2 linked regions of the Microterricola viridarii genome follow. The protein of the gene in region 1 interacts with the protein of each later gene in a pairwise test. Links are inferred from orthologs where the notes say so. Each region holds a gene or a part of one and is shown on either strand. Other genes may lie near its edges.

Region 1 (6,155 bases):
GCCGGCCATCACCGTGATGGCCACGAAGGGGAACCCGTGGTGCACGACGTTGATGAGCACGATCAGGTAGAAGGTCCACCGGTTGGTGAACCAGTTGAACGGTTCGTCCATCAGTCCGGCGCCCATGAGGAGCTGGTTGACGATGCCGTTGTCCGCGTCGAAGATCCACACCCAGACGTAGGTGCCGGTCACGGCGGGCATTGCCCAGGCGACCATGATCGCGCTGCCGACGACGGTGCGCCAGAACCTCGAGAGGTTGGTCATCAGGATGGCGACGAGGGTGCCGAGCGCCACGGTGCACAGCACGGCGGCGATGGCGAAGAGCACGGTGTTGGGCAGAACGACCGACCACAGCTGCGGATCGGTGAGCGCCGCGACGTAGTTGTCGACGCCGATGAAGTTGGTGTCCCCGCTGACGATCTCGCGCAGTCCGTAGTCCTGGAAGGAGAAGAGCAGGACGCGAACGAGGGGCCAGAGGAGGAGGACGGCCAGCACGATCAGTGCCGGCGCGAGCAGGAGCCACGGCCGTGCGGCGGCGATCGTGATCGCCTTGCGCCGCCGGGGGCCGGGGCCTCCGGCCGCCGGGGAACCAGAGGTTCCCACAGCGGCCGGCGACTGAATCGTGGTGGTCATCGACTCTCTGCTTACTTCTTGTTGAGGATGTCGGTCATCTCGGCAGCGGCGTCGGCAGAGGCCTGCTCAACCGTCTTCTCACCGGAGAGGATCGACTGGATCATCGTGTTGGTGGTCTTCTTGGCTTGCACAGCACCGAACTTCGGCGTGACGGGGAGCGAAGCGCCGCCGTCAACCATCTGGGTTGCGAACGCCTGGGTGATCTCATCGGCGTTTGCGACGGTGGCGTCGAGTGCCGTGGTCTCGCCCGGGAAGTAACCACTCTGGCTGGCCCACTCGGTGGCAAAGTCACCGGTGGTCATCATGCTCATGAAGGTCCAGGCGAGGTCCTTGTTCTTGCTGGACTCGAACATGCTGAGGTGCGAACCACCGAGCATCGACGGGCTGATGCCCGAGGTCTGGCCGGGGATCGGGAACGAGCCGATCTTGCCTTCCAGCTCCGGGTTCTTGTCGAGGATCGTCGCGGGGGTCCACGAACCCATGACCGCCATGCCGACCTTGCCCTGGGCGAAGTTGTCGAGGACGTCGGTCTCCTTCCAGGTGGTTGCACCGGAGGTGGACGAGCCGTGCTGGAGTGCGAGGTCGGTGTAGAACTTGATTCCGGCCTGCGACTTCGCGCTGTCCAGACCCGAGGTCCAGGTGTCGCCCTTCTTCGTCGCTACCTCGCCACCGGCACCCCAGACCCAGGGGTAGGTGAGCTGCTCGGCGTCGCCGGCAACCGGGAACGGGATGATGTCGGGGTTGCTCGTCTTGAGCGTCTCGATTGCCGCCTGGAACTCTGCCCAGGTGGTCGGCACGGCGATGCCGGCTGCCTCGAAGATGTCGGTGCGGTAGATGACCGAGCGAACGCCGGCGTACCACGGCATGCCGTAGAGCGTGTCGTCGAGCGTTCCAGCCTCGACCAAGCCCTCGACGAGCTTGCCGTCGAGGCCTGCCTCGGTGACGTAGTCGTCGAGCGGTGCGAGTGCACCGGACTCAGCGAACTCCGCGGTCCAGGTCGTGCCGGTCTCGGCGATGTCGGGGGTGGTCCCGCCGGCGATTGCAGTGACGAAACGGTCGTGAGCGTCTGCCCACTGAACCATCTCGACATTGAGCTTCGCGCCGGTCTCCTTTGTGAACTCGTCACCGACGCGCTCGAAGAACTCGTCGGATTCGGTGTTCGTACCCTGCATGATCCAGACGTTCAGGGTTTCACCCGTGGCGTCAGTGCCACTTCCACCGGTAGCTCCGGAAGAACAAGCCGTCAGGCTCAGTGCAGCCGTTGCCAAAATGGCGAGCGGCAGGTAACGCTTTTTCATAGCAAGTCTCCTCATTGATGGGCGTGAGCCCGTAATTGCGTATTGAAAATAGTATCCAAGCTGTTGCGTTCGCGCGAAAGTAACTTTCATGCGACGTGAATACGATACCTCCTGATTCGCGCTCATTTGTCCAGAACGCCACTCTGGAGGGGCACGAAGCCCTACTCGGGGAGAATTCCCAGCGCGGCCGTCAGGGCTGTGACCTGCGCGCCGTCAGCCAGCGAGCCGCGAGCACCAGCAGCAGCCCAATGGCCGCGCCGAGCGCCGTCTCCAGCAGCCGGTCGATCAGCAGAGTGCCGACGGGCAGCGGACTGGCCAGGTGGGCGACGCCGAGCGCCAGCGGGGTCACGAAGACCAGCGCGGCACCGTAGTGCCGCCCGACGAGGATCTCGGCACAGAACTGCGCGATGACCACGGCGATGACGATGGCGAAGGGCGGCGGCTCGGGGAAGAGCAGCACGCCGGTCACCACGACGCCGACTGCGGTGCCGACGATCCGGTGCACGGAGCGCGAGATCGAGTGTCGTGCGTGCGGTGGCGGGATGACGGCGACCACGCTCACCACAGCCCAGTAAGGGTGTCCAATGCCGAGCGCCGTCGCGACGGCACCGGCGAGCAGCGCCCCAAACACGTTCTGGGCGACCGCCACCCACAGAGCGGGCTCCCGAACGGCGGCCCACCGCACCCGTGGCGATCGGGTCAGCTGCTGGAACCAGCCGTCGTCTCCCTCGCGTCCGGCCCGCCGCAGCAGCCAGCCGGACATCGTGATGGCGAGTGCGAACGCGGCCGAGGCAGCGGCGAGGCCGATGCGCAGCGGAACCTGCTCTGGCGGGGTCGGCAGTGCGGCACACACCAGCAGGCCGAACACGAAGAACAGCGGGGTCGGCGGGAAGAGCCCGTAGACGGCGGCGACGACGATGCCGCCCACGATCACGACGACGAGCGCAGCGGCGACGAGGACGTTCGCGGCTCCGCTGGCGGCCAAGATGGTGCCGAGCGCGACGCTGAGCACAAGCCCGATCGCGGCGATCCCCGCGCTGCGCAGCCGCACTCGATAGGGTTCGCTGCGCCCATACAGCGCCGTCATCGCCCCGAAGGAGGCGTAGGCGGCGAGGTCGAGCCGGTCGAGGGCGAGCAGGAGGAACAACGGAACGGCCACCGCGATCGCCGCCCGGGTCGCCACCTCGAAGTCACGAGGCTTCAGTGACCGCAGCCGGGCCGGGAGCGACTGTGGAGCGTCGTCTGTCATGCGACGCTCCCCTACAGTTTCTCGATGGGCTTGACGCGAAGCGTCAAGAAAGGCGGCAGCCCAGTTCCAAGGAATCCCATGATTCGTGACCGCTCGCTACAGTTTCTCGATCGGGGCGATCTTGATCAGGAGCTTCTTTGCGCCCGCCGTGTCGAACTGCACGTGCGCGACGCGCTTGGTGCCCTCACCGGTGACCTGGTTGACGCGGCCCTCGCCGAAGTCGACGTGCCGGATGCGATCGCCGGCCTCCAGGGTGAGATCGCCGTTGTCGCGCACCTGCGCTGTGACCTTGTTCGCCCACTCCGTCTTCGGCTTGGGGGCCGGCGGCAGCTCGCCGCCGAAGCGGTCGGAACCGCTGGAGCCGCGGGAGCCGTAGCCGTCGCGGCGCGCGTTCAGCGCGCGCGGCTGCGTGCCGCCGCGCGAGTTCGCCATGCCGGGCGACTGCCGCCACTCGATGAGGTCGCCGGGGATCTCCTGCAGGTAGCGGCTCGGCATCGCCACGTTCGTCTCGCCGAACTGGGCACGCGTCATCGCGAGCGAGAGGTAGAGCCGCTTCCTGGCCCTGGTGATGCCGACGTAGAACAAACGCCGCTCCTCGGCCGGGCCACCCGGCTCGCTGGCCGACATCTGGTGCGGCAGCAGGCCCTCCTCGATGCCGGTGAGGAACACGGAGTCGTACTCCAGGCCCTTGGCCGTGTGCAGGGTCATCAGGGAGACGGTCCCGCTGGAGTCGTCGAGGTCGTCGGCCGCGGCCACGAGCGATACCTGGGTGAGGAAGTCGATCAGGCCGGCATCCGGGTTCTCCTTGACGAAGTCCTTGGTCTGCGCGAGCAGCTCCTCGACGTTCTCGGCGCGGGTCTCGTCTTGCGGGTCGCGGCTGCTGCGCAGCGTCTCGAGCAGGGTGCTCTCGGTCAGCAGGAAGCCGAGCACCTCGCTCACGCTGGAGACGCCGGCCGCCGAATCGGATGAGCGCTGTGCCGGGTCGAGCATGAGGGCGGCCTCGTCGAGCAGCCTGGCCAGTTTGACGATGGCACCGGTGACCTTGGGCCCCATGCCGAGGCTGCCCGCATCACGCATGGCCTGCCGGAAGCTGATGCCGTTGGCCTCGGCGAAGCTGGCCAGCTGCGTCTCGGTGGCTGGCCCGATGCCGCGCTTGGGCGTGTTCAGGATCCGGCGCAGGGCGAGCTCGTCGGCCGGGTTCGCCACGGCGATGAGGTACGCCATCGCGTCCTTGATCTCGGCCCGCTCATAGAACTTGGTGCCGCCGACGACGCGGTAGGGCACGGCGGAGCGCACGAAGATCTCCTCCAACGCGCGGGTCTGCGCGTTGGTGCGGTAGAACACGGCGATGTCGCGGTAGGCGACGCCCTCGCCGCGCAGCTTCTCGATCTCGTCGGCGATGAACTGGGCCTCGTCGTGGCCGGAGTACCCGGTGTATCCGATGATCTTGGCGCCGTCGCCGATGGCCGTCCAGAGCTTCTTGTCCTTGCGGTCGAAGTTGTTGGAGATGACGGCATTGGCCGCGCTCAGGATGTTCTGCGTCGAGCGGTAGTTCTGCTCGAGCAGCACCACCTTGGCGCCCGGATAGTCGCGCTCGAATTCGACGATGTTGCGGATGTCGGCGCCGCGGAAGGCGTAGATCGACTGGTCGGAGTCGCCGACGACGGTCAGCGATGCGCCCGGGATGGCCCCGGTCGCGTCTTGCAGCGAGCGCACGTGGTGGCCGGCCGTGTCGAGCTCCGCGACGACGTGCGGCTCGATCGGCCGGGTGAGCTCCTTGATGAAGGAGTACTGGGCGTGGTTGGTGTCCTGGTACTCGTCGACGAGGATGTGCCGGAACCGGCGCTGGTAGAGCGCGGCGGTGGCCGGGAACGCCCGGAACAGGAACACCGTCTCGGCCAGGAGGTCGTCGAAGTCCAGCGCCTGCGCGGCGCGCAGGCGCTTGGTGTACTGCCGGAAGATCTCGACGAACATGACCTCTTGCGGGTCGTTGAGGTTGGCGTTGCGCGCGTAGCTGTCGACATCCGCCAGCTCGTTCTTGAGCTTGGAGATCTTGTTCGAGACGCCCGCCGCGGTGAAGCCGAGGGTGTCGGCCGAGAGTTCCTTGATGATGCGCTTGATGACGTTGCGCGAGTCGGCGGAGTCGTAGATGGTGAAGCTGCTGCTGAGCCCGGCCCGCTCGGCCTCTGCGCGCAGGATGCGCACGCAGGCGGAGTGGAAGGTGGAGATCCACATGCCGCTGGAGGCCTGGCCGAGGAGCTGCTCGACGCGCTCGCGCATCTCGGCTGCGGCCTTGTTGGTGAAGGTGATGGCGAGGATCTGGCTGGGCCAGGCCTCGCGGCTGCCGATCAGCCCGGCGATACGGTGGGTGAGCACGCGGGTCTTGCCGGATCCGGCGCCGGCCACGATGAGCAGGGCGGGGCCGCGGTATTCGACCGCTTCGCGCTGCTCGGGGTTGAGGCCGTCGAGCAGGCTGTCTCCCCCGGCCCAGGCACCGCCGCCGGGCAGCCCGCCCGCTGAGGCCCCGCCGGGAACGAATCCCGCCGGCGGCGCCGCGTTGTTGGCGCCCAGGGTCGACGGGAAGCCGGCCGGCCCATCGTGCACGATCATCGGTCGCGAGTCGGTCGGTTCGTCGGGGTCAAAGAGAGTGCTCATGTCTGCTCCCAGTGTAGGCGGGGCCGCTGACAGAGGGCTGCCCGGCCCGCTGGCCTCACGCCGCCGGGCGGAGGCTGTCGCGCACGGCGACGGCCAGGTCCGGGTGATCGGCGAAGACGCCGTCGATGCCGGTGCCCATGATCAGCTCGAACTCGCCCCACCAGTCCCCGTGGCGGGCCTGGCCGACGCCGGCGCGGTGGGCCGGCAGCAGGAAGCGGTTCTCCGGGCGCAGCGTCCACGTGTACACCTCGAGCATCGCCGAGTGGGCCAGGTCGACGAGGTCACTCGTCTGCGGCGTGCCCGCGGCATCCTGCCGCACG
Region 2 (4,405 bases), 1.1 Mb from region 1 along the record:
TGCGGGCAGCGCCGCCCCGCACGAGGTGCAGGAACTGCTGGACTGGCTGGACGAGCGCGTCGCCGCCCACCCGTTCCTGCCGTGCGCGGCCGAGCTCGAGCGCCGGCTGTTCGGCCTCGCCAGGCCCCTCTCCGTGCGTCTCGGTCGCTCGGCCGCCGATCCGCGCGACCCCGCGGGCATGCCGCTGCGCCTGGCCGGGCAGCCCCTGGAGCCGGCCGCGGAGGGTGCTGACGAGCCGAACCGGCCGCCGCCCGCGCGCTGGCGGGGCTGGGCGCTGCCGGACGGTCTGGCGTGGTTGGGCGGGCAGGACAGGCTGGCCGGTGCCCTGCGGGACCGCCTGCACGCCCACCGGCGGCCCGTCGTCGTCGCGGCGGCCCTGGCCGGCGCGCTGTTCGTGCTGGCCATCACGCTGCTGCCACCCGGGGGAGACGGGAGCGCGGCGGTCGCACCCGCGCCTGCCGCGCCGGCCACGGATCCTCCTCCGCCCGGCGCGGCGGCACAGGTCGAGGTGGAGGCAGGGGTCGAGGTCGAGCCGGTGGCGGCCGCCGCCCGGCTGCTCGCCCGACGGGAGGGCTGCTTCCGGGAGTCGTCGCTGCTCTGCCTGGACGGGGTGCTGGATCCCGGCGGGCCGCTGGCCGGGGCGGATGCCGCGCTCATCCGCCGCGCACAGCTCGACGGGGCCGTGCTGCTGCCCGACGCCGTGGACCCCGCCTCGCTCAGCCTGGTCGAGCAGAACGGCGGCGCGGCCCTGCTCGCACTGACGACACGCAGCCGGGGAGAGTCGGGGGACAACGCGAAACCGGCCTCGCTCCTGATGATCAGGGGCGAGGCCGGTTGGCTGCTACGAGAGCTGTTCGACTACTAGTAGCCGAGCTGCGATTCGAACGCCGCACCCTCGAGGCGCGCCTTCACCGTGGTGAGGAAGCGGGCCGCGTCTGCGCCATCGACGATGCGGTGGTCGTAGGAGAGGGCGAGGTAGACCATCGAGCGGATCGAGATCGAGTCAATGCCGTTGTCGCTGACGACGACGGGCTTCTTGACGACGACACCGGTGCCGAGGATGGCGACCTGGGGCAGGAACACCAGCGGGGTGTCGAACAGCGCGCCACGCGAACCGGTGTTGGTCAGCGTGAAGGTGCCGCCGGCGAGCTCGTCGGGCTTGAGCTTGTTCTCGCGGGTGCGGCCGGCCAGATCGGCGATCTGGGCTGCCAGCTCTGCAATGTTCAGCGAGCTCGCGTCGCGCACCACGGGGGTGAGCAGACCGCGCTCGGTGTCCACGGCGATGCTCAGGTTCTCGTGGTCCGGGTAGACGATCGAGTCGCCGTCGACGGTGGCGTTGATCACCGGGTACGCCTTGAGCGCCTCGGCGGCGGCCAGTGCGAAGAACGGCATGAAGGAGAGCTTGTTGCCGGTCTTGGCGAGGAACTCGGCCTTGACCTTGTCGCGCAGCATGGCGACGCGGGTGACGTCGACCTCGACCAGCGTGGTCAGCTGTGCGGTGGAGTTCATCGAGATGACGGCGCGCTCGGCGACGACCTTGCGCAGGCGCGACATCGGCTGAACGGTGCCGCGCAGCGGCGAGACCTCGACGACGGGGGCCGCGGCGACGGCGCCGGCAGCGGGAGCCTGTGCGGAGAGCACGTCCTGCTTGCGGATGCGACCGCCGACACCGGTTCCGGTGAGGGTGTTGAGGTCGACGCCCTGCTCGTTGGCGAGCTTGCGCACGATCGGGGTGACGTAGCCGCTGGTGGAGGCGTGCGATCCGCTCGGCGCTGCCGGGGCGGCGGCGGCGGGTGCTGCCGCGGGGGCGGCAGCGGGTGCCGGGGCGGCAGCCGGCGGGGCCGGGGCGTAGACCGGTGCTGCGGGCGGGGCCGGAGCGTAGGCCGGTGCGGCGGGAGCTGCCGGAGCAGCAGGGGCCGCGGGGGCCGGAGCGGCAGCGGGGGCCGGGGCGGCAACCGGGGCCGGGGCCTCGGCCGGAGCAGCGACGGGCTCGGGTGCGGCGGCCGGGGCGGGGGCCTCGGCGGGGGCCGCATCGGCGCCGGAGCCGTCACCGATGGTGACCAGCGCGGTGCCGACCTCGACGGTCTCGTCTTCCTGCACCAGGATTGCCTCGATCACGCCGGCGATCGGCGACGGGATCTCAGTGTCGACCTTGTCGGTCGAGACTTCGAGCAGCGGCTCGTCGACCTCGACGCGGTCGCCCACGTTCTTCAACCAACGGGTGACCGTACCCTCTGTGACACTCTCACCGAGTGCCGGGAGGCTGACGGATTCGCTCATGCGATTGTCTCCTTCAAAGCGTTATTCATTCTGAGCTTATTGCAGTCGGGGCGCGCGGCGCTTACAGCGCGTGCAGCGGCTTGCCGGCCAGGTAGAGGAATGCCTCGCCCATGGCCTCGTTCTGGGTGGGGTGCGCGTGGATCAGCGGCGCGATGTCCTCGGGGTATGCCTCCCAGTTGACAGCGAGCTGTGCCTCACCGATGAGCTCGCCGACGCGGGCACCGATCATGTGCACACCGACGACGGGGCCGTCGTTCACCCGGACGACCTTGACGGAGCCGGCGGTGCCGAGGATCGAGCTCTTGGCGTTGCCGCCCAGGTTGTAGTCGTAGCTGGAGATCTGGTCGGCGCCGAACTTCTCGGCGGCCTTGGCCTCGCTGTAGCCCACCGATGCGACCTCGGGGTCGCAGTAGGTGATTTTCGGGATGTTGATGTCCTCGACGATGATCGGGTTCAGGCCCGCGATCTCCTCGGCGACGAAGATGCCCTGCTGGAAGCTGCGGTGCGCGAGCTGCAGGCCGGGGACGATGTCGCCGATGGCGTAGACGCCGGGCACGTTCGTGGCGAGGCGCTCGTTGGCGATGACGAAGCCGCGGTCCATGGTGATGCCGACCTCTTCGAAGCCGAGGCCCGCGGTTGCCGGGCCACGGCCGACGGCGACGAGCAGCAGCTCGGCCTCGATGGTCTTGCCGTCCTCGAGGGTGACGACGACGCCCGACTCGTTCTGGCTGACGCTCTGGAAGCGCACGCCGAGCGAGTACTCGATGCCGCGCTTGCGGAAGGCGCGCTCGAGCTGCTTGGAGATCGACTCTTCCTCGTTGGGCACCAGGTGCGGGAGGGCCTCGATGATGGTGACGTCGGCGCCGAAGGACTTCCAGACGCTGGCGAACTCGACGCCGATGACGCCGCCGCCGAGCACGGCGACCTTCTTCGGGATGTAGTCGAGCGTGAGGGCCTGCTCGCTCGTGATGACGCGGCCGCCGAGCTCGAGCCCCGGCAGTGAGCGCGAGTACGAGCCGGTCGCCAGGATGACGTTCTTGCCGACGATGGTGTCGGCGCCGACCTGCACGCTGGTGGGGGAGACGAGACGTCCCTCGCCCTCGATGACGGTGATGCCGCGGGCCTTGATCAGACCCTGCAGGCCCTTCCACTTGCTCGTCACGATGCCGTCGCGGTGCGCGTTGACGGTGGTCATGTCGATGCTGTTGAGGGTGGCGTTGACGCCGTACTTGGCTGCGTCGCGGGCGACGTCGGCCACCTCCGCGGTGTGCAGCAAGGCCTTGGTCGGGACGCAGCCGCGGTGCAGGCAGGTGCCGCCGAGCTTGTCCTTCTCAATCAGGGCCACGGTGAAGCCGAGCTGTACAGCCCGGAGCGCGGCCGCATAGCCACCGCTTCCTCCACCGAGAACGACAATGTCAAAATTCTGCTCGGACACTCAGTTACTCCCTTTGCATCAGGTCGATCGGCCTGTTCTGCTCCGCGGGTTTGTGGCCAGCGAGCAGGCGTGTTTGGCAAGCATTTCTTGCCCATACGAGCCTACTACGGGCGGGCATAGTCCTCGGCCAGATTGAGCAGAGTGCGCAGGGTCACCCCGGTCGGGCCCGCGCCGGTCGCGCCGTACGCCGCACCCTCATTGTGCGAGGAGCCGGCGATGTCCAGGTGCGCCCAGGGGATCCTCGTCTCCCCGTCGGCCTGCATCCCGACGAACTCCTGCAGGAACACGCCGGCGAGCAGCATGCCGCCGGCCGGGTTGCCGATCTTCGCGTTGGCGATGTCGGCGACATCCGAGTCGATGGTGGCGCGGAGCTCCTCCGGCAGCGGCATCGGCCAGATCTTCTCGTCGGCGGCGCTGGCGGCCTGGAGCACCCGGGCCAGCAGGGCGTCATCGCCCATCACGGCCGAGTAGCGGCTGCCGAGGGCCACGATCTGCGCGCCGGTCAACGTGGCGACGTCGACGATGGCGTCCGGCTGTTCCTCGGATGCCGCGGCGAGGCCGTCGGCCATGACGAGGCGCCCCTCGGCATCCGTGTTCAGCACCTCGACGGTCTGGCCGCCGCGGATGCGCAGCACGTCGTTCGGGCGCGTCGCCGTGCCAGACGGCATGTTCTCGGCCAGGCAGAGCCAG

The links.
Region 2: the proteins of BLT62_RS05200 (region 1) and lpdA interact in binary tests that used the Escherichia coli proteins (3 or more experiments, as listed by UniProt). The link is inferred for Microterricola viridarii from one-to-one orthologs.

The regions. Positions count from the first base shown.
Region 1 is NZ_LT629742.1:1,137,283-1,143,437, reverse strand. What follows is about bases 3,057-6,155. They hold BLT62_RS05200 (ATP-dependent helicase), read right to left. Parts: upstream 5,836-6,155; coding sequence 3,277-5,835; downstream 3,057-3,276. Other genes in these bases: BLT62_RS05195 (glycerophosphodiester phosphodiesterase family protein), read right to left, coding at 5,891-6,155; BLT62_RS05205 (FUSC family protein), read right to left, coding at 3,057-3,180. In the rest of the region: BLT62_RS05215 (carbohydrate ABC transporter permease), read right to left, coding at 1-633; BLT62_RS05210 (sugar ABC transporter substrate-binding protein), read right to left, coding at 645-1,805; more of BLT62_RS05205, read right to left, coding at 2,122-3,056. UniProt on the Escherichia coli protein: A helicase with DNA-dependent ATPase activity. Unwinds DNA duplexes with 3'-5' polarity. Translocates on single-stranded DNA with 3'-5' polarity. Initiates unwinding more efficiently from a nicked substrate than double-stranded DNA.
Region 2 is NZ_LT629742.1:2,283,276-2,287,680, reverse strand. The notes cover bases 1,529-4,405. They hold lpdA (dihydrolipoyl dehydrogenase), read right to left. Parts: upstream 3,716-4,405; coding sequence 2,342-3,715; downstream 1,529-2,341. Other genes in these bases: BLT62_RS10495 (leucyl aminopeptidase), read right to left, coding at 3,820-4,405; sucB (2-oxoglutarate dehydrogenase, E2 component, dihydrolipoamide succinyltransferase), read right to left, coding at 1,529-2,280. Outside these bases: BLT62_RS10510 (protein kinase family protein), read left to right, coding at 1-865; more of sucB, read right to left, coding at 862-1,528. UniProt on the Escherichia coli protein: Lipoamide dehydrogenase is a component of the glycine cleavage system as well as of the alpha-ketoacid dehydrogenase complexes.